One region of the Massilia sp. R2A-15 genome, then DNA from elsewhere that is predicted to be linked to it. Evidence: predicted binding sites of a transcription regulator. Region 1 holds the regulator's gene; the other holds the start of a gene.

What was found. Region 1 encodes LexA, which represses DNA repair genes until DNA is damaged. Its sites were predicted from a motif close to ACTGTATNNNNATACAGT; they were not measured.
Region 2: a site for LexA is predicted at 2,623-2,640, ahead of Q4S45_RS17205 (DNA topoisomerase IV subunit B). Genes of this name have one in related genera too.

What each region holds. Positions count from the first base shown of each region.
Region 1 covers NZ_CP131935.1:2,901,594-2,905,803, reverse strand. Annotated here, with positions in the region: gene Q4S45_RS13420 (sel1 repeat family protein) at 1-344, shown strand, start outside; gene Q4S45_RS13415 (sel1 repeat family protein) at 437-1,225, shown strand; gene lexA (transcriptional repressor LexA) at 1,330-1,968, opposite strand; gene Q4S45_RS13405 (DUF29 domain-containing protein) at 2,140-2,628, shown strand; gene rpsF (30S ribosomal protein S6) at 2,747-3,139, shown strand; gene priB (primosomal replication protein N) at 3,168-3,461, shown strand; gene rpsR (30S ribosomal protein S18) at 3,493-3,783, shown strand; gene rplI (50S ribosomal protein L9) at 3,810-4,210, shown strand, end outside.
Region 2 covers NZ_CP131935.1:3,755,117-3,759,326, forward strand. Annotated here, with positions in the region: gene Q4S45_RS17190 (YbdK family carboxylate-amine ligase) at 1-517, shown strand, start outside; gene Q4S45_RS17195 (gamma-glutamyl-gamma-aminobutyrate hydrolase family protein) at 597-1,535, opposite strand; gene Q4S45_RS17200 (two-component system response regulator) at 1,587-2,414, opposite strand; gene Q4S45_RS17205 (DNA topoisomerase IV subunit B) at 2,704-4,210, shown strand, end outside.

The DNA.
Region 1 (4,210 bases):
CCGCCGACGCTTACACAGCCTGCTATAACGGCTTCATCGACCATCTCCAAAGCGTCATGCCGCCCGGAAAGGCCATCCCGGAAGCCGTGACGCTGCTGATGAGCGAGCAGGAACTACGCCAGGCCACCGAGCATCTGGGCAAGGTCTATGCGGCGGTTGCGGCCCGCGCCAAGCTGACGGCCGACCAGACACTCGAGAAGCGCGACAAATGGATGGCGAAAACCACCGATTACCTGACGACCCAGAAACTGCGCGAAAAACAGTACCTGGACGACATGGAAAGGCAGCGCGTGTCGAACAACGGGGCGATCGACATCGCGACCCGCGCGCAGCCCAGGAAGTAGGGGCGGCCTGTCGGCGACCGTTTGCCTCGAGCCAGCTTGAAATGCACCAAAAAAAGCGAAACTTTTAATCACCCTCAGGCATGGAGAACAGCATGAAACGATTCATTGCGGGCGTGTTCCTTATCGCGGGCGCGGCTACTGCTTGCGCAGCCGATCTCTCCGACGCGGCGAAAGCCTTGAACGGCAAGGATTATCGACAGGCGCTGGCGCTGTACACGCAGCTGGCGAACGCCGGCAATCCCGAGGCCGAGTTGCGCCTTGGTGAAATGTACTGGTACGGGGAGGGCGCGCCGCTCGATCGCGAGAAGGGCGACGCCCTGTTCGCCAAGGCTGCGGCGGCCGGTCATCCGGGTGCTGTCGCGGCGACCCGCCTGACCGGGCAACGCCAGCAGCGTCTGGCCGACATTTCGTACTGGACCACCGGTTACGACGGCGCCGACCTGGTTGCCGGCGAATTCAACTGTGTACAGCCAAAGGCTCCCGACGTGTCGCGGACCAAGAGCGAGATTGGCAAAGTGAGCGCTGCGTTCGAGGCCTACCGGGCCTGCTACAACGGCTTCATCAGCAATCTCGAAAGCGTCTTGCCGCCGGCTAAGCGCATCCCCGAGGATATTGCGCTGCTGATGAGCGAGCAGGAACTCGGCCAGGCGAGGGAGCACCTCGGCAAGGTGTATGCCGCAGTGGCGGAGCATGGCAAGCAAACCGCCGCGCAGGTGATGGCGTCGCGCGAAGCGTGGATGTTGCAGACCACCGCGTACCTGACCACCGAGAGCAATCGCTGGGAACAGCGCATGGCGGACATGGACCGGTACAGGCGCGACCACGCCATCTGGCGCGACTGGACGATCCGCAATGCGCCAGCTGTCACGATCCCAAAATAGCCATCAGCGATTTCAAGCGGCCCCGTAGCGAACGAAAATGTTCCGGGCGCTGCCGGCGCGGCGGATCGAGCCCGGTCTCGCTGAACTCGTGCCCACCGCCAGGATCAGTGCCAGGTGCGCATCAGGCCGACGGCGAGGCCCTCGAGGGCGAAGTCGTCCACCGAGGGATCGACCTTGATCACCTTGAAGTCCGGGTTCTCCGGCAACAACTCAATCAGCGATCCGGTCTTGCGGTAGCGCTTGACGGTGACGTCGTCGCCGATGCGCGCGACCACGATCTGGCCGTTCTTCGCGCTGTCGATTTTCTTCACCGCCAGCAGGTCGCCATCCATGATGCCGGCGTCGCGCATCGACAGGCCGCGCACCTTCAGCAGGAAGTCCGGCTTGGAGGAGAACATCGACGGATCGACGCTGTAAGTGGCTTCGACATGCTCGAGCGCGAGGATCGGCGAGCCGGCGGCAACGCGGCCGACCAGCGGCAGCGACATCATCAGCGTGGGCGGCGGCATGGGCATCGGCTCGGGATTGGCGGCGCCGACCAGGCGGATGCCGCGCGAGGTGCCCGGCGCGATTTCGATGGCGCCTTTGCGCGCCAAGGCTTGCAAATGCTCCTCGGCGGCGTTGGCCGATTTGAAGCCCAGTTCGTTGGCGATCTCGGCGCGGGTCGGAGGAAAGCCGGTGTTCTCGATTGCATCCCGAATCAGGTTAAGGATCTGTTCTTGCCGTGCGGTGAGCTTGATCATTGGGGTGCGGGTGCTGGTTATATGAACAGACTGTATTTTTGTACAGTATTTCGGCGAATGCAAGGGAAATTCACAAAAAACCGCATGAAGACCGGATTTTGTTCGATTTGAGGTGGGCGCCCATCACGCCGGCGCGGGCTTTTGGTGCTATCTTGGGAGCAGGAGGTCGTTATGCTTGAACTCAAATCGGATCGATCCCAGCGCGCAGATTATGATCAAGATCTGATGCTGTGGTACGAACAACAGCACGCCTTGCTGCGCCAGCGCCGCCTTGCCGAGTTGGACGTGGATCACCTGATTGAGGAACTGGATGACGCCATGGGTAGTCTTCGCAAGGAGCTCGCTAGCCGCTTGGAAGTGTTGATCATTCATTTACTCAAATGCGAATACCAGCCCGAACGCAAGTCACGCAGCTGGCTGGGTACGATCCATGAACAGCGCTCCGCGCTGGCTTTGCTGCTGGAAGAAAGTCCTAGCTTGGCGCCACTAGCGATGCAGGCGGCCGAAAAGAGCTATCCGCGGGCTGTTCGTGGCGCTTCCGTGCAAACCGGACTGGACCGAAAGATTTTCCCCGCGGCGATTCCCTATTCGCGCGACCAGTTGTTCGATGACGATTTCGTGCCTGCTCCGTCCAATTTCCCCGCGCCGCGCGCACCCTGACGCCACAAACCCGTTGCCACGGGCGCCACTCCCGCGCTATAATTGCCGGCTTTCCCTTCCCACACTCGTCTTGACGCCGAGGTGGGCTTTTGTTTTAAACGTCCCTAAGGAGTTATGCATGCGTCATTATGAAATCGTTTTTATCGTCCATCCGGACCAAAGCGAGCAAGTCCCGGCGATGATCGAACGTTACAAGGCCAGCGTCACCGCGCGCGGCGGTAACATCCATCGCGTCGAAGACTGGGGCCGTCGTCAGATGGCTTACTCGATCCAGAAGCTGCCTAAGGCACACTACATCTGCATGAACATCGAGTGCGACAACGAGACCCTGGTGGAACTCGAAACCGCATTCAAATTCAATGATGCCGTGCTGCGTCACCTCACCGTTAAGATGAAGAAGGCTGAAACCGCGCCGTCGCCGATGATGAAGTCGGTACAACGTGAAGACGCAGCCAAGAGCCACCGCTCGGAAGCTCCGGCCGCCGCAGTAGCACCTGCAGCCGCTGCCTGATTTTCGGCTGGAACCTTAAGCTGGTGAAGTGAATCAACTTCAGTTTGTAGCATCGATTTCGGAGCGCGACGTATTGCGCTACACCCCGGCCGGCGTGCCGATCGTGTCCGCCACCCTGACGCATAGTTCGCAGCAGGTGGAAGCAGGGGTGCCAAGGTTGACCGAGTTTGAAATTGCCGCGCTTGCCGCGGGCGAAATTTCAGGGCGGTTTGCACGGGCCGAGTTGGGCGCAGCGCACCAGTTCACGGGATTTCTGGCCAAAAAGAATCGCAACAGCAAAGCGCTGGTGTTTCACATCATTGATTTCAGTGCCGCCGCCTAAGCGGGGTACTTTTTAGATACAGGAGCCTAAAATGGCATTCGGTAAAAAATTCGACAAGAACAAGCTCAAGCTTAAAGAAAAGCGCAAACAACAGAACCCACTGTTCAAGCGTAAGAAATTCTGCCGCTTCACCGCAGCCAACGTGGAGCAGGTCGACTACAAAGACGTCGACACCCTGAAGGACTTCGTCCAGGAAAACGGCAAGATCATGCCAGCACGCCTGACCGGCACCAAGGCGCACTACCAGCGCCAGGTTGACACCGCCATCAAGCGCGCACGCTACCTCGCGCTGCTGCCATACACCGACCTGCACCACGCTTAATCGCTGCAGAGAACCTGGAGAAAAATATGCAAATCATCCTGTTAGAAAAAGTCGTTAACGTCGGCAACCTCGGCGACGTCGTCAAAGTCAAAGACGGTTACGCACGTAACTTCCTGATCCCGCAAAAGATGGCCCGCCGCGCCACCGCATCGGCTGTCGCCGAATTCGAAGTCAAGCGCGCCGAACTGGAAAAGGCCGCCGCCGCCAAGCTGGCAGCGTCGCAAGCCCAGGGCGAGAAACTGTCCGGCATGACCATCGCCATCGCTCAAAAAGCGGGCGTCGATGGCCGTCTGTTCGGTTCCGTTACCAACTTCGACATCGCCGAAGCGCTGACGAAGCAAGGTTTCGCTGTCGAGAAAGCACAAGTGCGCATGCCAACCGGCCCGCTCAAGACCGCCGGCGACCATCCAGTTGCCGTCGCTCTGCA
Region 2 (4,210 bases), 850 kb from region 1:
CTGGGACGACTTCGCCAACGTCTATTACGCCAAGATGGAAGCGACCGGCATCATCAGGAGCATGAAGGACTTTTACTGGGACATCCGGCCCAAGCCCGAGTACGGCACCATCGAGCTGCGCGTATGCGACACGCCGCTGACGGTGGAACGGGCGGCTGCGCTGGCGGGATACTTGCAGGCGCTGTGCCGGCACCTGCTGGAGCGGCGCGAAGCCGCGCCGTGCGAGGACGACTACCTGGTCTATAACTACAACCGCTTCCAGGCCTGCCGCTTCGGGCTCGACGGCGCCGTGACGCATCCGAAGACTTACCAGACGGTGGCGCTGCGCGAGGACATCCTGCAAACGCTCGAGGCGATGGAGCCGCACGCGGAGTCGCTGGGCGGGTCTTCCGCCCTCGCCCACTTGCGCGACGTGGCCAACGGCGCCAGCGACGCCAACTTCCTGCGCCAGCAATTCGGGCGGCACGGCGGATGCGAAGGTGTGGTGGACGAGGCGATCCGCGTTTTCCGCGGCTGAATGAAGATGGGGTCAGGTCCGCAGGACCAGACCCCGGGCCAGCGCAGGCGGGGTCTGGTCCTGCGGACCTGACCCCAATTCAAAATCGCGTCTCGCGCGCGGCGCGCAGGAACTCGTCGAGGATCGGCGTGCAATCGAGCAGTTCGCGCCCGCCGGCGCGGTGGAACTCGGGATGCCACTGCAGCCCCATGACGAAGTCGGCGCGCTGGTAGCGGATCGCCTCGATCACGCCATCCGGATCCGACATCGCCTCGATCGCGATATCGCGCCCGAGGTCCTTGACCGCCTGGTGGTGGATCGAATTGACGACCGGCCGCCGCTGGTCCGGAAACAGGCGGCCGAGCGTGGATCCCGGCGCGAACACGATCGCATGCTTGTGCGCGTCGTATTCGTCGTTCACGTGCGCCAGCGCCTCCGGAATGTTGGTCACCACGTCCTGGTACAAGGTGCCGCCGAATGCCACGTTGATCAGCTGGCAGCCGCGGCAGATCCCCAGCACCGGCTTGCCGGCATCGACGAATTCATGCAGCAGCTCGAGTTCGTACAGGTCGCGCGCGCGGTCGCCACCCCACTCCGGGCGCGTGGCGACTTCCGAATAGGTCTGCGGCGACACGTCGGCGCCGCCCTGCAGCACCAGCCCGTCGAGGTGGCGAGCGTAGTGGCGCAAGGTGATGTTGCTCGGATGGAGCAGCCCGTTGGTGTTGACCGTCGGGACCATGAACACCAGCACGTCGCGCGACATCACCCATTGGGCAATCGACTCTTCCAGGTACTGCAGGTTCTTCGAGCGCAGCCCGGTGGAGCCCGGCTCGGGATGAAAAATCCGCGCCGACACGCCGATGCGCAGGGTGCGCCGCATGAAGTCGCGGCTGAAGCGGTCGCGCAGCGCGCGAAACCGCGACGACAGCACGCGCCCGGCCAGCGCCAGCGGCGTGTCGCCGCGACGCTGCCAGCGCGGCAGGTCGCCGGGTTCGCGCCGGTCCGGCAAGCGGCCCGGCGGTTGTTCTGGTTCTGTCATTGGCGCCCCGTGGTGGTGGAACGGGTCTGACCCGCGGGTCGGCCCCATGTGTCAAGGCAGCGACATCAGCTTCTTGATCGCCGAGTACAAATGCCGGTCGGCCACCGGCTTGTCGAGCAGCCCGCGCACGCCGACCGCGCGCGCGCGCGGCGCGTCGTAGTTAAAACTGCGCCCGACCAGGAACACCACCGCCGTGCGCGCCGCCGCCGGCAGCCCCTTGACGTCGGCGCACAGCCGGTACGGATCGACCTGCGGCGTCGAGGTGTTGATCATCAGGACCGACACCGCCGTCTCGTCGCACAGCCGCAGCGCGGCGCCGGCGCTGTCGGTCCACTCGACCGGCCAGCGGCGCGGCCCGAACACCTTGGCCACGTGGTCGCGGAAGGCGCCGCCCTTGTCGACGATCAGGATGGCGCCCGACGGCGGCTCCTTGCGCTTCTGCTCATGCTGGGCCGGATCGGTCAGGTCGATGTCCAGCCGCGGCTTGCGGCGCCGCTCGATCACCACCGGCGACAGACCGCGCGCGGTCAGCTGGGCCAGCGCCTGCGCGCGCTTGTGCACCAGGCCGGCGAGCAGCTGGTGCATGCGCGTCCCGTCCAGCGGACGCGGCAGCTGCGGAAAGGGGAAAGCGGGAGCCGGGGAGCCGATCAGCAGGGCCGGCGTGATGTCGGTGGGGTTGGCGCCGGACAGCGCGGCCAGGGCCGGAAGGTGGTCGCCATTGACGATGTAGAGGTCGGGCTCCTGCAGGCTGTCCTCGAGCAGGCAGAAATACGACGGCCCGGGCGGCGGCGCCTGCGCCAGCGCCGCGCTGATCTCGGCGCATTCTGGCGCCTCGAAACCGATCAGGCGCACTGCGAACGGAAATTTAGAAGAATGCATGTCGACACGCCGAAGGCGGGCCAGCGGCCATGTGGCGCTGCCTCGCTTTGAATCTAGTCATAATTGCGCCGGCTGGCAAGCACAATCACTCTGGTACAAGGTCGTTCCGCGTCAAACCGACCGCAACGCGATCCTAACTATTTTCTGCATTTCGTGGCGGTCGATTGTAAACACGCCCGACAATTGCGTAGAATATCGCCGGGAAAAGACTGTGTTTTTATCCAGTTACCGCGCAGACACGATAGAATGCGCAGGCATTTCCCAATTCAAATTACAAGTTTGACCAAGTATGGCAACCAAAAAACCTGCATCCGACTATAGCGAAGCCTCCATCCGGGTCCTCAAGGGACTCGAGCCCGTCAAACAGCGCCCGGGCATGTACACCCGGACCGAAAATCCCCTGCACATCATCCAGGAAGTGATCGACAACGCCTCCGACGAGGCGCTCGGCGGCCACTGCAACCACATCGCGGTGACGGTGAACACGGACGGCTCGATCACGGTCGAGGACGACGGCCGCGGCATCCCGGTCGGCCTGCATCCCGAAGAAGGGGTGCCGACGGTCGAGATCGTCTTCACCCGCCTGCACGCCGGCGGCAAGTTCGACAAGGGCTCGGGCGGCGCCTACGCGTTCTCGGGCGGCCTGCACGGCGTCGGCGTGTCGGTCACCAACGCGCTGTCGAAGCGCCTGGAGATCACGGTGTGGCGCAAGGAACCCGACGGCAACGGCCTGCACCACCTGGTGTTCGAAAACGGCGACGTGGTCGAGCCGCTCAACTCGCGCCCCGCCCCGCGCGACGGCAAGAAGAGCGGCACCCGCGTCACCGCCTGGCCGGACCCGAAGTACTTCGACTCGCCGGAGATCTCGAAGGTCGAGTTGCAACGCCTGCTGCGCTCGAAGGCGGTGCTGCTACCGGGCGTGACCGTCACGCTGACGAATGCGAAGACCGGCGACGTCCAGACCTGGAAGTACGATGAAGGCCTGCGCGGCTACCTCAACGAGATGCTGGCCCAGACCTCGAACGGCGAAACCCTGATCCCGCTGTTCGAAGGCGCGCAGTTCGCCAACGGCGAGTCGGACGGCTTTGCCGAAGGCGAAGGCGCGGCCTGGGTGGTGGCGTGGACCGAGGAAGGCGCCGTGGTGCGCGAGTCCTACGTCAACCTGATCCCGACGCCGAACGGCGGCACCCACGAGTCGGGCCTGCGCGACGGCCTGTATGGCGCGGTGAAGAACTTCGTCGAGATGCACTCGCTGCTGCCCAAGGGCGTCAAGCTGCTGCCGGAAGACGTGTTCGCGCGCGTGTCGTTCGTGTTGTCGGCCAAGGTGCTCGACCCGCAGTTCCAGGGCCAGATCAAGGAGCGCCTCAATTCGCGCGACGCGGTGCGGCTGGTTTCGACCTTCGCCAAGCCGCCGCTCGAAGTGTGGCTGAACCACCACGTCGAATACGGCAAGAAGCTGGCCGAGCTGGTGATCAAGCAGGCCCAGTCGCGCCTGCGCTCCCTGCAGAAAGTCGAGAAGAAGAAGTCGTCGGGCGTGGCCGTCCTGCCGGGCAAGCTGACCGACTGCGAATCGTCGGACATCTCGCGCAACGAGATCTTCCTGGTCGAGGGCGACTCGGCGGGCGGTTCGGCCAAGATGGGCCGCGACAAGGAATTCCAGGCCATCCTGCCGCTGCGCGGCAAGGTGCTCAATTCGTGGGAGACCGACCGCGACCGCCTGTTCGCCAACAACGAGATCCACGACATCGCGGTGGCGATCGGCGTCGACCCGCACAGCTACGGCGACACGCCGGACC